2 regions of the Labrys okinawensis genome follow, and region 1 is predicted to be linked to the other one. Evidence: predicted binding sites of a transcription regulator. Region 1 holds the regulator's gene; the other holds the start of a gene.
What was found. Region 1 encodes PhoB, which activates phosphate uptake and scavenging genes when phosphate is short. Its sites were predicted from a motif close to TGTCATNNANCTGTCAT; they were not measured.
Positions count from the first base shown of each region.

Region 2: phnC (phosphonate ABC transporter ATP-binding protein) is a predicted target of PhoB. The motif match lies at 1,649-1,665, and genes of this name have one in related genera.

Region 1 is NZ_CP178864.1:1,378,616-1,382,824, forward strand. Features, by position in the region: gene ACMDCR_RS06615 (RNA polymerase sigma factor) at 1-1,196, shown strand, start outside; gene phoB (phosphate regulon transcriptional regulator PhoB) at 1,267-1,968, opposite strand; gene phoU (phosphate signaling complex protein PhoU) at 1,984-2,703, opposite strand; gene pstB (phosphate ABC transporter ATP-binding protein PstB) at 2,765-3,577, opposite strand; gene pstA (phosphate ABC transporter permease PstA) at 3,586-4,209, opposite strand, start outside.
Region 2 is NZ_CP178864.1:2,409,642-2,413,850, forward strand. Features, by position in the region: gene phnD (phosphonate ABC transporter substrate-binding protein) at 1-697, opposite strand, end outside; gene phnC (phosphonate ABC transporter ATP-binding protein) at 772-1,578, opposite strand; gene ACMDCR_RS11355 (chloramphenicol acetyltransferase) at 1,818-2,462, shown strand; gene ACMDCR_RS11360 (MaoC family dehydratase) at 2,467-2,925, shown strand; gene ACMDCR_RS11365 (MaoC family dehydratase) at 2,922-3,395, shown strand; gene otnK (3-oxo-tetronate kinase) at 3,432-4,209, shown strand, end outside.

The sequences.
Region 1 (4,209 bases):
CCCGGCGAAGCTATGGCAAGCTGGTCGCCTTTCTGGCGGCACGCTCCGGCGACGTGGCCGGGGCGGAGGACGCGCTCGCCGATGCCTTCGCGGCGGCGCTGGAGCACTGGCCCGCGAGCGGCATCCCCGACAATCCCGAAGCCTGGCTGCTGACATCGGCCCGCCGGCGCCAGATAGACAACGCCCGCAAGACCAGGCTCCGCCTGGAGAAGGCTGACGACGTCACCAGGCAGATCGAGGAACTTGCGATGATCAGGGAGCAGGATCATGTCATTCCTGACGAGCGCCTGCGCCTGATGTTCGCCTGCGCCCATCCGGCGCTCGATGCCACCGTGCGCGCGCCATTGATCCTGCAAACGGTGCTCGGCTTCGATGCCGCCGCGATCGCCAGCGCCTTCCTGATCTCGCCGGCTGCCATGAGTCAGCGGCTGGTCAGGGCCAAGACCAAGATCAGGCAGGCCGGCATTCCCTTTCGCGTGCCCGAGCGCGAAGAACTGCCGGAGCGCCTCGATACCGTGCTGGAGGCGGTCTACGCCGTCTTCGCCGAAGGCTGGGCCGATCCGGAGGGCTCGCGGCCACGTCGGCGCAACCTTGCTGCTGAAGGCATCTGGCTCGGCCGCCTGATCGCCTCGCTGATGCCGGACGAGCCCGAAGTGCTTGGCCTGCTCGCCCTGATGCTGCATGCCGAGGCGCGCCGCGCCGCCCGCCGCAGTCCGGAGGGCGACTTCGTGCCCCTTGCTCAACAGGATACCCTGCTCTGGGACGAGGAGATGATCGAGGAGGCCGAGGCCCTGCTTGCCCGCGCGGTAAAGAGAGGGCAGATCGGCCGTTATCAGCTGGAGGCAGCGCTGCAGTCGGCCCATGCGATCCGGCGCAGGGGCCTGGCGGTGGACTGGGCGGCGATCGTGCAGCTCTACGACGCGCTCGTCCTGCTGACCCAATCCCCGGTCGCCGCCATCAATCGTGCCGTGGCGCTAGCCCATATCGAGGGCACGGAGGCCGCACTGGCGGCGTTCGACGCATTGCTGGAGGACGCTCGCCTTGCAGAGTACCAGCCCTATTGGGCGGCGCGGGCGGACCTGCTGGCACGAGCGAAACGGTTCGACGAGGCGAGGGACGCCTACATGCGTGCGATCGGGCTGGAAAGCGATCCTGCCATCCGTCGCTACCTGCAAGGGAAGATGGGGCAGGTTTAGTTGCAAGTGCCTTTCAGGGGCGCGGACATCGCGACATGCAAGTATGTCGCTGTGATATCCGCGCTCTCAATCAGCCCTGCTTCGAGAAGGTTTCGTCGAAGGAATAGCCGGCGCCGCGTACCGTGCGGATCGGATCGATCTCGCGCGTGCGGTTCATGGCCTTGCGCAGGCGGCCGACATGCACGTCAACGGTGCGCTCGTCGATATAGACGTCGCGGCCCCAGACGCTGTCGAGCAGCTGTTCGCGGGCGAAGACGCGGCCTGGTGCCTGCATCAGGAATTCCAGCAAGCGGAATTCCGTCGGCCCCAGGCGGATCTCGCGATTGCCGCGATGGACGCGCTTGGTCTCGCGGTCGAGCGAGATGTCGCCGGCCTTGAGCAGGGAGGCGACATGATCGGGCTTGGCGCGGCGCAGGAGGGCCCGCACGCGGGCCGAAAGTTCCGGCACGGAAAACGGCTTGACGACATAGTCGTCCGCGCCGGTGGCAAGGCCGCGGACACGCTCGGCCTCCTCGCCACGGGCGGTGAGCATGATCACCGGCAAGCGCTCCGTCTCTGGCCGCATACGGATGCGCCGGCACAATTCGATGCCCGACAGGCCGGGCAGCATCCAGTCCAACAGCACGAGATCGGGGACGCTCTCGCGCAACCGGATCTCGGCATCGTCGCCCCGTGCCACGCTGTCCACCTCATAGCCCTCGGCCTCGAGATTGTAGCGCAGCAGAAGGGTGAGGGCTTCTTCGTCCTCGACTATCAGAACCTTGGGAGGCATAGCCGGTTCCCCTTGTTACTTAGCCGGCACTGGAAGGTCGACGAGAGACGTACTCGTATCCGCCTTCGGACGTTCGCCGGCAGGGGATTCGCCGGTCACCAGATAATGCACGGTCTCGGCGATGTTGGTGGCATGGTCGCCGATGCGCTCGATGTTCTTGGCGCAGAACAGCAGATGTGTGCAGAAGCCGATATTGCGCGGATCTTCCATCATATAGGTCAGGAGTTCGCGGAAGAGCGAGGTGTACATGGCGTCGATCTCGCCATCCGAACGCCAGACCGAGAGTGCTTCCTCGACATTGCGCTGGGCGAAGGAGTCCAGAACCTGCTTGAGCTGCTCGAGTACGAGGTCGGCCATGTGGTCGAAGCCGCCGAAGAGCTGGTTGGGCTGCATATGGCCCTGGATGGCCACGACGCGTTTGGCGACGTTCTTGCCGAGATCGCCGATGCGCTCGAGGTCGTTGGCGACCCGCAGGGCCGAGACGATCTCGCGCAGGTCCAGCGCCAGCGGCTGGCGCTTGGCGATGATCAGGATGGCGCGTTCCTCGACCTGGCGCTGCAACTTGTCGATCGAGGCGTCGAGATCGATCACCGCCTTCGCGCGCTGGCTGTCGCGCTTGAGCAGAGCTTCCACACTGTCGGCCACGCTCTTTTCGGCAAGGCCACCCATTTCTGCGATCATGTTGCGCAACTCGCGCAATTCCTGATCGAAGGACGTAACGATGTGATCGGACATGCCGTTCTCCAAATTCCTTGTCGCCGCCGTCTATGTGCCGGCTTGAATGCCTGCCCGGGGATCAGCCGAAACGGCCGGTGATGTAATCCTGCGTGCGGCTGTCATTCGGGTTGGTGAAAATCTTGTTCGTCGCCCCGATCTCGATGAGGTCTCCGAGATAGAAGAAAGCGGTGGTGTCGGCGCTGCGCGCCGCCTGCTGCATGTTGTGGGTCACGATCACGATGGTGAAGTCGCGCTTCAATTCGTCGATCAGTTCCTCGATCTTGGCGGTCGAGATCGGGTCGAGTGCCGAGGTCGGTTCGTCGAGAAGCACTACTTCCGGCTTCACCGCGATGGTGCGGGCGATGCACAGGCGCTGCTGCTGCCCGCCGGACATGCCGAGCGCCGAGGCGTTGAGGCGGTCCTTCACTTCGTTCCACAAGGCTGCCTTGGTCAGGCACCATTCGACGCGCTGGTCCATCTCGGCCTTGGAAATGTTCTCATGCAGCCGGACGCCGAAGGAGATATTATCATAGATCGACATCGGGAAGGGCGTCGGCTTTTGGAACACCATGCCGACGCGGGCGCGCAGCACCGCCGGATCGATCTCCTTGCCGATGACATTCTGGCCGTCGAGCATGACCTTTCCCTCGGCGCGCTGGCCGGGATATAGATCATACATGCGGTTTAGCACACGCAGCAGCGTGGACTTGCCGCAGCCCGAGGGGCCGATCATCGCGGTGACCTGACGCTCGGCCACGCTCATGTTGATCTTCTTCAGCGCATGCTTCTCGCCGTAATAGAAGTCGAGGTTTTCGACCTTCAGCTTGACGGGAGCGTTGGGATCGGCAACCGGGCGGTCGGAAACCGCGATCGAGGCGTTGGGTGAGGACATGGGAGCACTCATTTCTTGGGAGCGAGCACGACGCGGGTGATGATGTTCAGGGCCAGCACGCCGATGGTGATGAGGAGGGCGCCGGCCCAGGCGATCGAGACCTGGTTGGGATCGGGGCTCTGGGCGAAGAGGTTGATCGCCAGCGGCAGGCTGGGGAAGGCGCCGCCGAGATCCAGCGTCCAGTTCGAGTTGCCGAAAGCGGTGAAGAGCAGTGGCGCGGTTTCACCGGCGGCGCGGGCCAGCGCCAGCAGGATGCCGGTGATGATCCCGGTGCGGGCCGAGCGCCAGGTGACCGCCATGATCACCTTCCACATCGGCGATCCCAGGGCGAACGCCGCCTCGCGCAGGCTGATAGGCACCAGGGTCAGCATGTCCTCGGTGGTGCGCACCACCACCGGCATGATGATGATGGCGAGCGCAATGATGCCCGCCCAGCCCGAGGACCCGCCCATCGGCACCACGATCATCAGGTAGACGAACACGCCAAGCAGGATGGATGGCGCCGACAGGAGGATGTCGTTGATGAAGCGCACGGCCTCGGCGAACTTGCTGCCGCGGCCTGCCTCGGCGAGGAAGGTGCCGGCCATGATGCCGAGCGGGGCGCCGATCAGGAGGGCGATGAAGACCATGAT
Region 2 (4,209 bases), 1.0 Mb from region 1:
CGCGGAAGTCGGCCTTGGTCATCGGAGTCCCGTCATCCTTCTTCAGGATGCCGCGGCTCAGCATGCGGGTGAGGTTGGAATCGTCATCCGAGTTCCAGCTGTTGGCGGCGGCGTCGGCCGTGCCCTGGGCGAGGGCGAGGACGGCATTGTCATGGCTGCCGGCAAAGAAGTTGGAACCGAAGAAGCTGTCGATGTCGATGCCATCGCGATGCAGGGCGAAGCGCGGTGCATTGTTGCCGGAAGTCGAGTTGGGGTCGACCAGAGCGAGCTTCTTGCCCTTGAGGTCGGCGATCGTCTTATAGGGGCTGTCGGCCTTCACATAGATCACGGAGTAGTAGCCGGTCAGGCCATTGTTGTGGCGCGATACGGCAACCGGTTCGGTGCCTACGCCGGTGATTACGGCGCGGGCATAGGAGGCCGGGCCATAGAAGGCGATCTGGGCAAAACCGGCGCGCTGCGCTTCGATCACCGCGGCATAGTCGTTGGCGATGTTGAGCTTGACGGGCACGCCCACCTGCTTGGCGATATAGTCGGCCAGCGGCTGGTAGCGGTCGGCAGTGGTGGAGGCGTTTTCGGCCGGGATGACGGCGAGCGTCAATTCCGGGTACTGGGCCTTCCAGTCCTGGGCGTAGGAAGCGGTAGCTGTGAAGCTGAAAGCCGCGGCGGCAAGGCCGAGCAGCGTACGACGCGAAAGCATGGTTCTCTCCTGTCGAGATTTGACGTCTTGTCGGTAACGCTTGTGGTTACTTCGGGTGGAGCGCGCTGCCCGTCTCAGGCGGCGGCGCCGGCTGGGCTGGTTTGACCGGCCCAATTCGCTTCGGTTTCGGTATCCATCACCTCGCCGGCCTCCAGGCCGTAGAGTTCGCGGGCGGCGTCGGCGGTGAGGGCGGCGGGCACGTCGTCGAACACGACCTGCCCTGCCGCCATGCCGACCAGGCGGTCGCAATAGGAGCGGGCAAGATCGAGCGAATGCAGGTTGCAGATCACGGTGATGCCGAAATGCTTGTTGATGCGCAGCAGCGCATCCATCACCACCTTGGTGTTGCGGGGGTCGAGCGAGGCGATCGGCTCGTCGGCCAGGATGATCGAGGGCTCCTGCACCAGTGCGCGGGCGATGGCCACGCGCTGTTGCTGGCCGCCGGACAGGCTGTCGGCGCGCTGGGCGGCGAGATTGGCAATGTCGAATTGCTCGAGCGCGGACAGGGCCAGCGCCTTGTCCTCCTTGCTCCACAGCTGCAGCACGGCGCTGGCTGTCGAAACCTTGTTCAGGCGGCCCATCAGCACATTGGTGAGCACGTCGAGGCGGCCGATGAGGTTGAACTGCTGGAAGATCATGGCGCAGCGAGCGCGCCAGTCACGCAGGGCCTGGCCGCGCAGGGCGGTGACATCGACCCCGTCGAAGACGATCTTGCCTTCGCTCGGATCGACAAGGCGGTTCAGCATGCGCAGCAGCGTTGATTTGCCGGCTCCGGAACGGCCGATCACACCGATGAAGGCCCCGGGCGCTATTTCCAGATTGACGTTGGAAACTGCGGCTTTGCCGCCAAAACGCCGGGAAACGCCTTCGATTGCCAGCATGGAAACGCCCCTTCGCAATTGCAGCATGCCAGTCGGTACCCCTGGCCGATTACAGCGGGATGGCGTTTGAATGACGCTTCGATGACCGTGCCCATGCGAGACGTGTCACAATCATGAATTGTAATCGATTTTTGAGTGCAGCTTGCGGGACATGCGGAACTCGCCCCCGGCCTGCGTCATCGAAATGTCGTCGGGCGGTGGGAAGGGACCGGTCTTCCCAACAAGTGGAGTTTGCGCCGGTGACCAAGCTCAGCCCTGTGCCGCTCATCGAGCCCAGCGCCACCGTCAAGGCGAGTCGTCTGGGCCGCTATACGGAGGTCGGCGCGCGCACCAGCCTCCTGGAGGTCGAACTCGGTGACTATTCCTATGTCGTCAACGACGCCAACATCGCCTATGCACAGATTGGCCGCTTCACGTCCATCGCTGCCCACACCCGCATCAACCCCGGCAACCATCCGATGCAACGTGCCAGCCAGGCCCATTTCACCTATCGCGCCTCGGCCTATTTCGAAGGAGAGAGCGACGAGGAGGAGTTCTTCGCCTGGCGCCGCAGCCATGGCGTGACCATCGGCCACGATGTCTGGATCGGGCATGGCGCCGTCGTCCTCCCTGGACGTCGCATCGCCACCGGCGCCGTAGTCGGGGCGGGGGCCGTCATCACCAAGGATGTGGAAGCCTATATGATCGTTGGAGGCAATCCGGCGAAGCCGATCCGGCAGCGCTTCGGGAGGGATGTCCCGGCGCGCCTGGAAGCTCTGGCCTGGTGGAACTGGCCGCATGAAAGCCTGCACGCCGCCCTGCCGGATTTCCGCGCCCTGCCGGTCGAAGGCTTCCTCGACAAATATGAAGCCCTTGCCGTAAGCGGGGCAATCGGTTCAATCTGAGCACATGACCGATGACCTGCTCCATTTTGAAGATTTTCCAGTCGGTGAAGTCGTCACCTATGGTTCCTACAAGCTGACGCGCGAGGCCATGCTGGCCTTTGCCCGCGAATACGACCCCCAGCCCTTTCATCTCGATGAGGAAGCGGCGAGGGACACCCTGCTGAACGGGCTCGCCGCCTCCGGTTGGCATGCCTGCGCCATCATGATGCGTCTCAACTGCGATGGCTTCCTGTTGAACTCCACCTCGATGGGCGCGCCGGGGATCGACGAGGTGAAATGGCTTGTCCCGCTGCGCCCGGATGTCACGCTGAGCGTCCGGCGCACCGCGCTGGAGGCACGGACCTCGAAGAGCCGGCCGGAACTCGGCTTCGTCAAGTTCCTGTTCGAGCTGATCGCGGACGAGAAGGCTGTGGTGACCACGCAGGTCTGCTCCATCATGTTCGCTCGGAGACAGGCGCCATGAAATATTTCGAGGATCTTGCCATCGGCGACATCGATGAGATCGGCGCTTTCACGTTCTCGGCCGAGAGCATCAAGCGGTTTGCCCGTGACTACGACCCCCAGCGCTTTCATGTCGACGAAGCTGCCGCCGAGGCCAGCCTCTATGGCGGCCTGATCGCCTCGGGCTGGCAGGTCGCCGCGATCTGGATGAAGCTCATGGTGGCGCATCAGGAGACCGAGGTGGCGCGGGCGAAACTACTCGGCAAGCCAGTGGTCAAGCTCGGCCCCTCGCCGGGCTTTCGCAACATGGTTTGGGCCAAGCCCGTGCGTCCGGGCGACACGCTGCGCTACAGCGTCGAGATCACGGCGAAGAAGGAAAGCGCCTCGCGGCCCGAATGGGGCATCGTCTCCATGCTGAGTTCGGCGCTGAACCAGCATGGCGAACAGGCCTTCAAATTTGACGGCGTGGTGTTCTGGGAAAGACGCGCATGATCGGCGCGACCGCTTGCGGTCCGTGAGGGAGGCAGAATGCTTTTGGGAGCGGTAGCCGACGACTTTACCGGCGCCAGCGACCTCGCGAACACGCTTGCGAGGGGTGGCATGCAGACGATCCAGTTCGTCGGCGCATCCTCCGGTGCGGCGCCAGCGGATTGCGAAGCGGGCGTGGTCGCCCTGAAGACTCGATCGATCGCGGTCGCCGATGCGGTGCGGCAATCTCTGGAGGCCGCACGCTGGCTGCTCGGGCAGGGTTGCCGCCAGCTTGTCTTCAAATATTGCTCCACCTTCGATTCCACCCCCGAGGGTAACATCGGCCCGGTGGCGGAGGCGCTGCTCGATCTTACCGGCGCGGAGGTGGCGGTGGTCTGTCCGGTATTCCCCAAGACGGGCCGGCGGCTGTTCATGGGTCATCTCTTCGTAGGCGACCGGCTCCTGAGCGAATCCGGCATGGAGAAGCATCCGCTTACGCCGATGACCGATCCCGACATCCGGCGCTGGCTGGGTTACCAGGTAAAGGGCAAGGTCGGTCATGTTCCACTCGGGGTGGTGCATGAGGGCGATGCTGCGCTCGCTCGGGCCTTCGCTGCGGAAGCGGCTGCGGGGCGGCGCCTGGTCGTGGCCGATGCCGTCGAGGACGACGACCTCCTGATCCTCGGCAAGGCCCTCGCCGGCCACCGGCTCGTCACCGGCGGTTCCGGCATCGCCTTGGGCCTGCCGGCCAATTTCCGGGCACAGGGACTGCTGGCGGACCGCGCCGTGGAACTGCCGATCGCCCACGGGCCGGGCGTGGTGCTGTGCGGTTCCTGTT